3 regions of the Bacillus methanolicus genome follow, and region 3 is predicted to be linked to each of the others. Evidence: riboswitches for the same ligand, from Rfam matches in the RefSeq annotation. Region 3 holds a riboswitch; each other region holds the start of a gene.
The links. Region 3 has a riboswitch for cobalamin ahead of C0966_RS15445 (ABC transporter substrate-binding protein). Riboswitches for the same ligand answer to the same signal wherever they lie in the genome.

Region 1: another riboswitch for cobalamin. It lies ahead of metE (5-methyltetrahydropteroyltriglutamate--homocysteine S-methyltransferase); the one in region 3 lies ahead of C0966_RS15445 (ABC transporter substrate-binding protein).
Region 2: another riboswitch for cobalamin. It lies ahead of C0966_RS06930 (ribonucleoside-diphosphate reductase subunit alpha); the one in region 3 lies ahead of C0966_RS15445 (ABC transporter substrate-binding protein).

The regions. Positions count from the first base shown of each region.
Region 1 covers NZ_PNFF01000001.1:1,255,136-1,259,310, reverse strand. Annotated here, with positions in the region: gene fbpA (Fur-regulated basic protein FbpA) at 121-288, shown strand; gene C0966_RS06300 (alpha/beta hydrolase family protein) at 381-1,226, shown strand; cobalamin riboswitch at 1,464-1,662, shown strand; gene metE (5-methyltetrahydropteroyltriglutamate--homocysteine S-methyltransferase) at 1,816-4,143, shown strand.
Region 2 covers NZ_PNFF01000001.1:1,397,696-1,401,870, reverse strand. Annotated here, with positions in the region: gene C0966_RS06935 (ribonucleotide-diphosphate reductase subunit beta) at 1-25, opposite strand, end outside; gene C0966_RS06930 (ribonucleoside-diphosphate reductase subunit alpha) at 87-2,375, opposite strand; cobalamin riboswitch at 2,516-2,709, opposite strand; gene C0966_RS06925 (hypothetical protein) at 3,006-3,305, opposite strand; partial or broken gene C0966_RS06920 (winged helix-turn-helix domain-containing protein) at 3,519-3,940, opposite strand; gene C0966_RS06915 (P-II family nitrogen regulator) at 4,047-4,175, shown strand, end outside.
Region 3 covers NZ_PNFF01000002.1:757,945-762,119, reverse strand. Annotated here, with positions in the region: gene C0966_RS15455 (adenosylcobinamide amidohydrolase) at 1-300, opposite strand, end outside; gene C0966_RS15450 (FecCD family ABC transporter permease) at 302-1,360, opposite strand; gene C0966_RS15445 (ABC transporter substrate-binding protein) at 1,323-2,300, opposite strand; cobalamin riboswitch at 2,438-2,621, opposite strand; gene C0966_RS15440 (hypothetical protein) at 2,696-3,472, opposite strand; gene mgtE (magnesium transporter) at 3,863-4,175, shown strand, end outside.

The DNA of each region.
Region 1 (4,175 bases), on a different contig from region 3:
GCGGATGTTAATCATTCAACCCCTTCTTGTCGTTGGAAGAAAACGATAAGAAGGGGTTTTTAAGTTTTATAAATCCGATAAATATGATAGGTTTAATTGAAAAAAAGAAAGGAGAACGCTATGAATCTAGACCGTTTAAAACATCTCGAAGAGAAAAAGGAGAAAATAATTGATTTTCTTATCCTTTCAGGTGTTTATAAAAAAGGGAATTTTCAACTATTTGAACTTTCACTGCGTGAACTTGAGGAAGAGTACGAAAAGTTAACGAAAAACAAACCGAGAGATTAATAATTCTTTGATTTTAGTTACGTGTTTCCGGTTTTGCTTACTGTGAAACTGGACGCACAAATTTATAAACCAAAGAAAAGGAGAAACAGCATATGGGAACATATGTAAAGATTCCATGGAAACAACAATTTCTGGCAGCTACGATTGATTTTCCGGCTATGTATGAAAAAACGAATGGGGAATGCGCTTATCCATTGGTTATTATTTGCCACGGATTTACAAGCAGCCGCATTGGGGTAGACCGGCTATTTGTAAAAACGGCGCATGCATTAACATTGGACGGATTTGTTGTTGTAAGATTCGATTATGAAGGATGCGGGGAGAGTCCGGGCGTTTATGGAAACAGTGGGTTGGATGAATTAATTGAACAAACAAAAGCTGTTATCGATTTTGGAATTAAGTTAAAAAATATTGACTACAACCAAGTTGTGCTTTTAGGTCACAGTCTCGGTGGTGCAACTGCTCTCCTGACTGCAGTTGAAGATGGACGTGTAAACAAACTTATTCTTTGGTCAGCTGTAGCCCATCCATACGAGGACATTCGAAAGATCGTAGGCAGAGAGAAAGTGATGAACTTGAAAAAAGTTTCAGCAATAGACCATTTAGGATACTCGTTTACAGCGAAATTTTTTCAATCGCTCGAGAAATATCATCCTCTCATCGCTGCACGAAATTTTTCAAAAGATGTCTTGCTTATTCATGGTACAAATGATGAAGAAATTCCTGCAAAATACAGCGCTGATTTTGAACAAGTTTTTCTTAGAAGAGAAACGGGAACTTGCACAAGAAATGAAGTTATCGGAGCCAATCATACGTTTTCTTGCGGGGAACATTTTCAAGACCTTATATCGAAAACACTTGAATGGATCACAAAAAACGTTACCGTCAAAACCTATCAAAATACAAGAACAAAATCTGTTAAAGAATCAATCATTTAGAAATTCTTTGAAAATAGAATTTGACGAACCTAATCGGAAGTGGTAATCTTAGCACAATGGTTTTTTCTCAGAATATTACGACCACTATTCTTTATTAGCGGACAGGATGGACGCAGCTTTTTTGGTCATTTGAGGAATTTCTGATAGATTAGAAAATTTCCTAGTAAACTGTTTCTAAAGGTATCGTATGAAAAGCTTTTCTCTTTCCGGAGTAATGGCTTTTACATAAATAACAACTCCATAAAGAAGGAATCAGGTTCCTTGAATCAAAAGCATTCAAGGATTAAAAGGGAAGATCGGTGAAAATCCGACACGGTCCCGCCACTGTAAGAGAGGAGTCAGCACAACGAATTGCCACTGGTCCATAAGGATTGGGAAGGTATGTTGCTGATGATGAGACTTAAGTCAGGAGACCTGCCTGGTTCAACAACACTGCTGGACCTACGGGAGATAGGGAGGTGTCAAAATTTTGATCAAGAGTAGAATTGATCGTCTACTCCTGCTTATTTAGGCATTTCTAACTATCTATTTGGTCGTTAGAGATGCCTTTTTATTTTTGTGTTTTTATATCAATATTGGAGGTATGGAGATGAGTGGAATCAAAAGCAGTCATTTAGGTTATCCACGCATAGGTGAAAGGCGTGAATGGAAAAAGGCTTTAGAAGCTTTTTGGGCAGGCAAAATAGGAGAAACCGACTTTCTTGATCAAATGGAGCAGATCCGTCTTTCCCATTTACAAAAACAAAAAGAGAAAGGGATCGATCTCATTCCAGTTGGCGATTTTTCATTTTATGATCATATGTTGGATACGGCTGTTATGTTTGGGATGATACCCGAACGTTTCAACTATAAAGGTGGAGTCGTTCCACTTCATACTTATTTTTCAATGGCGAGAGGGAATCAAACAGCGGTAGCATGTGAAATGACAAAATGGTTCAACACGAATTATCACTACATTGTTCCGGAGTATGAAGGAGCGAAACTAACCTTAACAGAAAATAAACCACTTAACGCTTATCGCGAGGCAAAAGAAATGTTGGGAATTGAAGGAAAACCTGTTCTTGTTGGACCTTATACGTTTATTAAACTTTCTAAAGGATATGCACGTACGCAATTACCTGCTTTTATTTTGCAGCTGGTTCCACTGTACGTGCAAATTTTACAAGAATTAGAGAAAGAAGGAGTCGAATGGGTCCAATTGGATGAACCGATCCTAGTTGCTTCAATCACTAAAGAAGAGATGGAAACAGTCGCTTACATTTATAAACAACTTCACGAAGCAGCACCAAAACTTCGTATCATGCTGCAAACTTATTTTGATTCTGTCGAATGGTACTCAGAGTTGATGAAGCTTCCTGTACAAGGAATTGGATTAGATTTTGTTCATGGCTTAGAGGAGAATCTGCAACATCTTAAAACGGTCGGATTTCCTCATGATAAAATACTTGGTGTTGGACTTGTTGATGGACGGAATGTATGGCGTTCTAATTTATATGAAAAATTGGATCTAATAAAAACCATCACGAATTTTGTTCCACAAGATCGTTTATGGCTTCAATCATCCTGCAGCTTACTGCATGTTCCTGTTACGACAAAATATGAAACGAAGCTGGAACCAGAATTGAAAAATGCTTTAGCATTTGCAGATGAAAAGTTAGATGAAATTATATCCTTAGTCAAAGGTTTTCATTATGGTGAAAGCGACGTTAAAGAGACGTTTGCCAACAATGAGACAATTCTCAATCGTTTAGATAAGTCCAAAGCAAGAAATCGTTCTGAAGTCCATCGGTCTGTTAATCAAATCCAAGCACATCATTTTCATCGAAATGCACCTTTTAAAGAGCGATACGAGAAACAACAATCATTGCTCGAATTGCCTTTATTGCCAACTACAACAATAGGAAGCTTTCCGCAAACTTCAGAAGTGAGACAAGCTAGACTGAAGTGGAAAAAAGGCGAGTGGACGACAGAACGCTATGATGTGTTTATCAAAGAGCAAATTAAAAAATGGATTCATATACAAGAAGAGATTGGTCTCGATGTCTTTGTCCATGGAGAATTTGAACGGACAGATATGGTGGAGTTTTTTGGTGAAAAGTTAGGGGGATTTGCTTTTACACAGAATGGATGGGTTCAATCATACGGCTCACGATGTGTTAGACCTCCAATTATTTATGGTGATGTAGATTTTCTTGAGCCCATGACTGTAAAGGAAAGTGTATATGCCCAATCACTAACAAATAAGCCTGTGAAAGGAATGATTACGGGCCCGGTGACCATTTTAAACTGGTCATTCGTTCGCGACGATTTATCAAGGCAGCAAGTAGCCTATCAAATTGCTCTTGCATTACGAAAAGAGGTGGAAGCGTTAGAGGCTGCAGGAATAAAAATGATTCAAGTAGACGAACCGGCACTCGGTGAAGGATTGCCCCTTAAAAAAGCAGCTTGGAATGACTATTTAGATTGGGCTGTTAAGGCATTTCGCTTAACGACTTCTTCGGTGAAAGAGACGACACAAATTCATACTCATATGTGTTACTGTGAGTTCCAGGAATTTATGGACTCGATTAGCGATTTGGATGCAGATGTGATTTCGATTGAAACATCGCGCAGTCATGGAGAATTGGTTTCTTCATTTACAAATCATTCGTATAATAAAGGAATCGGACTTGGTGTATATGATATTCACAGTCCTCGAATTCCATCTATTGAGGAAATCACAAGCATGATCGAACGTGGTTTGAAAGTGCTTGAACCGACTCTGTTTTGGATTAACCCGGATTGTGGATTAAAAACACGTGGCATTGAAGAAACAATCGCTTCTCTGAAAAATATGGTTGCCGCAGCTGCGATCGCCCGCGAACAGTTAATACCTGCACCTAAAAGCGGAATTAAACAAATTAAAATGAAAAAGTAAACCTGCATAGCCTTACCTGACGTCGATCAAAT
Region 2 (4,175 bases), on a different contig from region 3:
TTTTTAATGGTGAATGTATGTTCATCAAAGCACCCTCCTGAAAATCATTTTAGCACTTTAAAGAAACGGTGGCCTGTTCCCCCGTTTTAGCTTTGGCAGGCTTCGCACTCTTCTATTTCAGCTTGGGATGTGCTCCTTACGTAGTAAGTAGTTTTTAACCCTTGCTTCCATGCTTCGAGATGGAGGTTTAATAAATCTTTTGCTTTAATATCGTGCCGCACATATAAGTTAAAGCTGATCGCTTGGTCAATATGGCGCTGGCGTGCCGCATTTTGTCTAATGCTCCATCGTTGATCTAATTCATGTCTCGCGCGGCGATAATAATTGTAGGTGACATGATTCAAATCTGGGGCTGTTACTTTAAATTTAAAATTTTTCTTTTCTTCAGCGTATTCTACTGCGTATAAAGGATCGATTCCATCTGTTGAACCGCCGATTTTCGCTGTTGATGAGTTAGGTGCAATCGCCATCAGCCAGCCGTTCCGAATTCCATGTTTGGCTACAGCTTCTTTTAATTCGATCCAGCGGCTTGAAACATAGTTTCTTCGTTCAAAATAAAGACCAGTATGCCACTCCGAACCTATAAATTGGCTGTATGGTCCTTTTTCCTTTGCAAGTTCCATGGAAGTACAGATGGTGTAGTATGCAATCTCTTCATAAAGTTTATCTGCGTATCGAACAGCCTCTTCAGACTCCCAATGAATCCCCTCAAGAGCAAGAAGGTGATGCCAGCCAAATGTACCCAAACCGACTGCTCGGTATTTTTTATTTGTTTGTTGTGCCTGACCTACCGATATCGTATTTAAGTCAATGACATTATCCAGCATTCTGACTTGAATACGGATTAAACGCTCCAACACATTTGCTGGAACAGCTTTTGCCAGATTAATAGAGGACAGGTTACAAACAACGAAATCCCCTGGTTTCCGAACGATAACGATATTTCCATCCTTATCTTGATATTCTTTTATGATCGTTGTCGTCGACATATTTTGAGCAATCTCTGTACATAAATTACTGCAAAAGATGGAAGTGCGTCCTTCACTTAATAAATGCTTGTTCGGGTTTTGCCGGTTCACTTCATCACGGTAGAACATATAAGGCGTTCCTGTTTCCAACTGCGCGATCATAATACGGGCCATTATATCCATTGCGCGATAGGTTTTACGGGGCAGAAGCGGGTGATTGACAGCTTCTTCGTATTTCTCCGTAAAATATTTTTTATCTATTTCATCATAAAAATCTTCAAGTCCGAGGGGATTACCATGTTCATCTTTCCATCCCATGATTTGTTTGACTTGATGAGGACAGAATGTATGCCATAGCCCGATGCTTCTTCCGTTTTCATCTATTTCCTGCAATTTTTCCATAAACAAATCTGGTATTGTCACACCTGTGAAAATATCATGTGCTTTTCGGCGTTCATCTCCATTATTCGTTTTTAAATCAAGAAATCCGTTCATGATGTCTTTATGGAATATGTCAAGATAAACAGCCACGGCCCCTTGCCGCTGCCCCAATTGGTCGACACTAACGGCAGTATCATTAATTAATCGAATCCATGGCACAACCCCGGAAGAATTCCCTTTAAATTTTTTGATATCGGAACCAAGTGCCCGTACCTTTCCGAAATAGATTCCAATGCCGCCCCCGTCTTTACTTAATCTTGCGATATCCCAATTATTCAAATAAATGCCATCGAGAGAATCATCGACCGTATCAATAAAGCATGATGAAAGTTGGCCGTAACTTTTACCGGCATTTGATAGTGTAGGGGTAGCTACTGTCATATAAAGATTACTTAATGCCCAATACGCTTCCTTAACAAGGTCTAATCGGATAGACTGGTTTTCGAGTTTCATAATGGTCATGGCAATAATCATGAAACGCTCCTGTGGAAGCTCATAAATATTCCGATCGTGATCTTTTGCAAGATATCGGTCAGCAAGCAAAAAAAGTCCTATATAATTAAATAAATGATCGCGATCAGGATCTATCTCTTTTCCCAACTCATCGATTTCATCTTTCGTATAAAAGGACAGAAGATCACTAGAATAAATCCCTTTTTCGGTTAATACTTTGATGAGCTGATAAAAATCACCATACTTTGAAGAGCGGTCATAGCATCGATTGGTTGCTGCCTTTTCATATAATTCATTAAGGTATAAACGGGCCGCGACAAACGTCCAATTAGGCTGATCCATCGCTATGTGATTTAAAGCATAAAATAAAGCTTGTTGGTTTGCTTCAGACTCAGTTGCGTTCAGTTCTTTTATTCGTTTCGTGATTTCAGTAGCATCGATATCATATTTGTTTGCAGCCTGGTTGACAGCTTCCAACACGTAATGAAGATCTGAATAGGTTTCAGTACTCAAAATTTTCCCTCCTAAATAAAAAATCCGCTCAAGGTTTTTGAGCGGATGAAACGATAACATCAAAAGGTATGTAGGAAAGAAAAGACCAGTCCTATGCCTTCTGTTGCCACCGTTTCATCTTCTCAATCCCCGAAGAAGTTGAAACATCTTAAAATAAGACAGGTCTCCTGACTTATGCTTCCTCCTACTTTGAGCCCTTCCCATATAAGCACCTACAAAGCTTACTTATACAGTGGTCTGCTCATTTCGTCAGCAATTACAGTTGCGGGGGCAGCTCTGGATTCTCACCAGATTCCCTATTAAGCCTAATGGCATCTTATTTTAAGGCAACACAATATATAGTTGTTGTCGTTTTTGATTATTCAATATATAGACGTTAAGTTCAATACTAAAGTAACAGCTTTATTTTTTCAAGTATTATTTGACAAATTTAAATGAGGGTTTTATTTTATGTAAAATTTAATGACTCGCAGACGTAAATCCCTTCTGAAATCAGTTTTCTACTCTGCTTATTTTGCTGACGCACTCGTAATACAATAGCAATTAGTTTTTATTTTACAAGCCTTAAAAAACTATTATGACGATCGTTAACAAAACGAACATACATGATCGTATGTTCGTTAAATCAATCTAAAAATGCTCGTTTATTTCCCATGATTCAACTGTTAGATAAGCGGTTTGAGGATCAAATCCTTTGCCAAGTAAATACGCCATTGCTGCCACTTCTTGAAGTGCATGTTTATAAGAAGTTTGTGCTCCTTCCTTTAAACCATAGTTTACAAAAGGGCTAATTGCTGCTAAAGTAGCATTCTTGAACTGAGGGTATAGCACTTGTTTAGTCACTTGATGGGCCATCATCTCTGAATAAGGGTACTGTGGGAACTGATTATAAGGATTAACTGGATAATAATGTTGTTGATAATGATTCATTAAATTAGACTTCCTTCCTCTTTTCATTCTGTTCCATTTTATGTTTAATAACGAATTAGGTGATTTGTCCAACCACTATTATCCATAAAAATTTATAATCAAGGTAGCCACTACATATTTATATTGCACTTGTTGTGGCATCAAAATAGTTACAAATTATGAAGCCAACGCGCAGAACCGTGAGTTGATATTACGAAAAATGTAGTGGGCATACTACTTATTATCATCAACTCTCCACTTATAGCCAATTCCCCAAACAGTCAATAGTTGATCATCGATCGGGAAGCCAGCCTTGCGCAATTTTTCTCAAATATTTCGGATATGTGAGTCAATGGTTCTGTCCTCTGTTTCAGCAAGCTGGCCCCATACGTTAGAAAGTAAATGCTCCCGTGTAAACACTTTGTTGGGATTTCGTAAAAACAAACCTATTAAAGCAAATTCCTTTGGTGTGACTGTGATATGATTTTCTTTATATTTTAATTCAAAAGAGTCGTGATCCCATATTAAGCCTTTAAAAGTGACTTTCTCTTGATTTTGATTTTCGCACCTTCTCATCACTGCTTCGATAGTTCCTCCTCATTGAATGGTTTTGTCACATAATCATCTGCACCAATTCTTAATCCTTTCACTATGTCATTTATTCATAATATTTCCAATTTAATGTGCTATTGACATATTGTATATATTGTCATATTGCTTATCATAAGATGTTATAAAACCTCACATGAATAGGTGGTTTAAATGAAAAAACTTGAAGCGATTATTAGACCGGAAAGACTCACTGAGACGATTAAAGGCTTGAAGAAGATAGGAATTACAGGTTTTACCGTGTCCCAGGTAGTTGGGAGAGGGAAACAGAAAGATACTCAA
Region 3 (4,175 bases):
TCTTCCAAGCGATACCGTTTCTTTTACCGTATAGGAAAAAGTGTCTCCGATCGCTTGAGGCAAAACGGCTATTACTTTCGCAAGCTCTTTAGAAGAAAACGCTGATAACGGACGATCTTTAATCGTTATATCTCCCTTTTTATAAGGTAAAATACCACTGATCATTTTTAATAAAGTCGTTTTCCCGCTGCCATTTGGGCCGAGAATGCCAAATAATTCCCCTTTCCCAACTGAAAAAGAAATGTCATTTATAATATTTTGGCTATCATAACCACCAGAAAGATTGCTGACAACTAGCATATTATCCATTTCTTACCCTTCTTCTTATTAAAATAACAGCAAACATCGGAGCTCCTATTAAAGCTGTAATCACGCCGATTGGAAGTTCTGATGGCGCAATAATCGTCCGTGAAACAAGGTCGGCAAGAATTAATAAACCCCCGCCTATCATCATCGATAGCGGCAATAAGTGGCGATGATCAGCCCCCCACAACAGTCTGACAAAGTGGGGAACAACAAGTCCGACAAACCCAATCGTCCCCGAAACAGCTACAGCCGCACCGGTAAGAACGGATCCTGAAATTAAAATAAGCAGTTTTCTCTGAAGTACATTAACACCTAAATGCTGCGCCCGTTCTTCACCGAAGGACAGCGCATTTAATTCATTCGTATTCATAATCAGCAAGCAAGAGCCAAGAATAAAAAAAGGAAAAATAATCTTAATATATTCCCAGCCTCGCATAGAAACACTTCCCAAGAGCCAGCCGATAATTTGCCGAAGCTCTTCCCCTGTGAGCGCAATCATTAAGGAAATAAGTGCACCGAGAAATGAGCTGAAAATAATTCCTGTTAAAATAATCGTTTCAACTTTCATGGTTCGTTCAATCTTTTGTGCGAAAAAAAGCACAAAAAAGACGGTGATAATAGACGCTGTTATACTTAACACCGGCAGCGTATACAAGCCGGCAATTGGAAGCGTGATTTGAAAAAACAGCGCGATCACCGCTCCAACAGATGCACCCGAAGATACCCCAAGAGTATAAGGATCAGCAAGCGGATTGCGCAAAAGGCCTTGAAAGGCAGCTCCTGCAATCGCAAGAGATGCCCCTACAAGACCAGCGAGGAGAACCCGCGGCAGACGGATATTCATCACAATATTTGAAAACATCGGATCAATTGGATCGATTGGCGGTAAACGGAAAATTTCAGCACCAATAATTTGAATAATCGTAAAGGCCGGAACTGAAACGGTCCCGAGTGCAATTCCGATCAGCATTGCCGAAAGGAAAAATAAGATTGCAAGAACATACGCAATCGTTTTGTTACTTAGCAAAAATTTCCGGATAAACAGCTTTCGCAAGTTCCTCTACTCCTTCGGCAAGACGCGGACCCGGACGGGAAACCAAATCTGAATGGACATCAAATACTTGTTTATTTTTTACGGCATTTATATTTTCCCAGCCCTTGCGGCTTGTGACGTTTCCGACAGGGTCTTTTTCATAAAAACCATATGTTGTCACAATCACATCCGGATTTTTTTCAATCACGGCTTCCTGATCAATTTTTGCCCATCCTTCTAATTCCCCGAAAGCATTTTTTGCATTGATGATTGTGAGCATTTCATCCATAAACGTGTTTTTTCCCGGTGTATAAATTTCGGGAGCAGGCGATATTTCAACAAATACTGTCTTTTGTTTGCTCTCTTCAATTTTAGAAGCTTTTTCTTTTATTTTTGAAATCCGTTCTTTCATATTTTGGATGATTTTTTCTGCTTCATCCATTTCACCTGTCGCAGTGCCGATCATTTCAATGGAGTCGTATACTTGTTCAAAATTTTGCGCATCATTAACAACGAGAACAGTTATTCCGGCATCTTTCAACTGCTGCAAGCCTTCCTTGGAACTTTGAGCAATTGATGGGCTGGCAAGAACAAGGTTTGGATTTAATGAAATAATTTTCTCAACGTTTATTTCCATGCCGCCAATTTTTTCTTTTTTTGTCGCCTCTTCGGGATAATTATCATGATCAGATACTCCAACCACTTCTTCTCCCAAACCTAAAGCAAACGCAATTTCGGTATTACTCGGAATAAGCGACACAATTCTTTCCGGTTTTGATTGAATGACAACCTCTTCGCCAGTTGCGTCTTTGATTGTCACCGGAAATTCAGTTTCTGATTTTTGCTCTTGCTTCGGTTCATTTGAAGATGTATTATTATCAGGTTTTTCTTCCCCGCCGCAACCGGCAAGGATGCCTGCTGCAAAAAGCATCGCCAATAATAATGAATATAATTTTTTCATTGTGTTTCTCCCCCTTTTTAATACAAATAAAAAAGCATCTCTAATAACAGGTATAGAGATGCAGTATTGGCCAATTATTCAGAAATGCAAAAAAGACATAATAAGGCCTTCCCACACCTCCCTATCCTCGTAGGTATTTGGTGCTAAAGAAACAGGCAGGTCTCCTGGCTTATGGTCATCACTTGCTGCACCTTCCCATACAATCTCTGTACAGTGGCTGATCGCAGCTCGCTCCCATTTACAGTGGCGGGACCGCGTTGGATTTTCACCAACTTCCCTTTTAAGTCTTAAAAATAAGACACCTGTTCCTTGTATGTATGAAATTTTCCGTCAAATCGTATTATACACTATTTGTCATAAGAAACAGTAAAATTTTTTGATAAAGGCTAAAGGTCTTATGTCGCAAAAAGCTGCCATTCTCTTGTTTTTTTATCAAAGACAAGCTTTGCATCACTTTTTTGCAATTTTACTTTTTCAAATTCTTCATACATATCATCCATATTGTCAAAATCTCCAATTGCCCATATAGGAATTTCCAGGCGGTTTCGGTTTTTTGCAAGATTTTTCAACGACAAAACAGCACCTTCCTTCATAAACCCTGACAACGACATCAGAAGTTCTTTCGTAACAGGAGGGTACGAGCGTTTTTTCTTGATTCCCAAAAGGGTCTTATCAATTTTCAATTGATTCAATTTCATGGCAATGACTTCACCAAGCATTCGGTAAAAATGGTTTAAATGGCGGTAATAAGTTTTATTAAACCATCCGTCATCATGAGCCAAGTACACAAATTGATTGCCGAGATGGTTATAAAACGGCGGCTTTAGATGCTGCTTTAGATGGCCAAGGTATAAGAGTTCAGCAATCTCCCTTCCTGACAGCTCGTCAAGGCTTTCCACTTCTGCAAAGTCGATCCAGCAAAAATCTCCGTATCCGTAGACATCGTCTTTTACCAATCTATTCAGCCTCTCCTTGGGAACATATTCTAAAAGCGTATGCATGTTAAAATCACCGTCATCAAAACGATGTTTCAACAATAATAAATTGTTCATTAAATCTGAAAGTGACCGGGCAAACTCAAAAAATTCGATTCCGTACGTAATAACATAACGGTCACTTTCATTTAAATGAACATAGATAAGATCGCGAAACTCTTGATTGTGCTTTTTCACTGGCGAAACCTCCGAGCGTAATGAATAAATATATTTTCCGATAAAATTCTGTTTTTAAATATAAAAAAAGCGGACTGCTGCCAGAAAAAAACGAATCCACCGGAAACACTGTTTATATAAACGATCAATCATCGTATCTAATATTTTAACAAAAATTGAAAAAAATATCTTATCTCATTCATGCAGTTTTCAAAAAACTTATTGTATTCAATGCCAATTATTTTCAAAAAGCGTGTACGGATATGAGCCATTCCTTTTCGAGCTCATAAACTGTAGATAAAGCAATCCATTATTTACTTTATATTATTCTTATACTATCGTTTCCATTAAAAGATAAATTCCTTATAATAACTAGGAAGCAGAAAAACCGGCGGAAGGAGCGTGAAAAGCATGATTAAAAACATGACAGAGGATCAAATTACTCTTCAAATCATCAAATCATTGAAAGAAAACAAGAAGAAAGTATTCGAAGCTATAATGGACGAACTCCAGCCATACGATATTGCTCAGTTATATGAAAATCTGCCGGAGAAGCATAGAACACGTTTTCTTCTTTATTTAAACATCGACCAGCTTGCTGATTTAATAGAAGAATTAAACAGAGAAAAACAAATCGAGGTTTTAAATAAACTTGGAATCGAGAAAACCGGAAAGGTTCTCGATTTAATGGACAATGATGATCTTGCTTCTCTTTTAGATGACC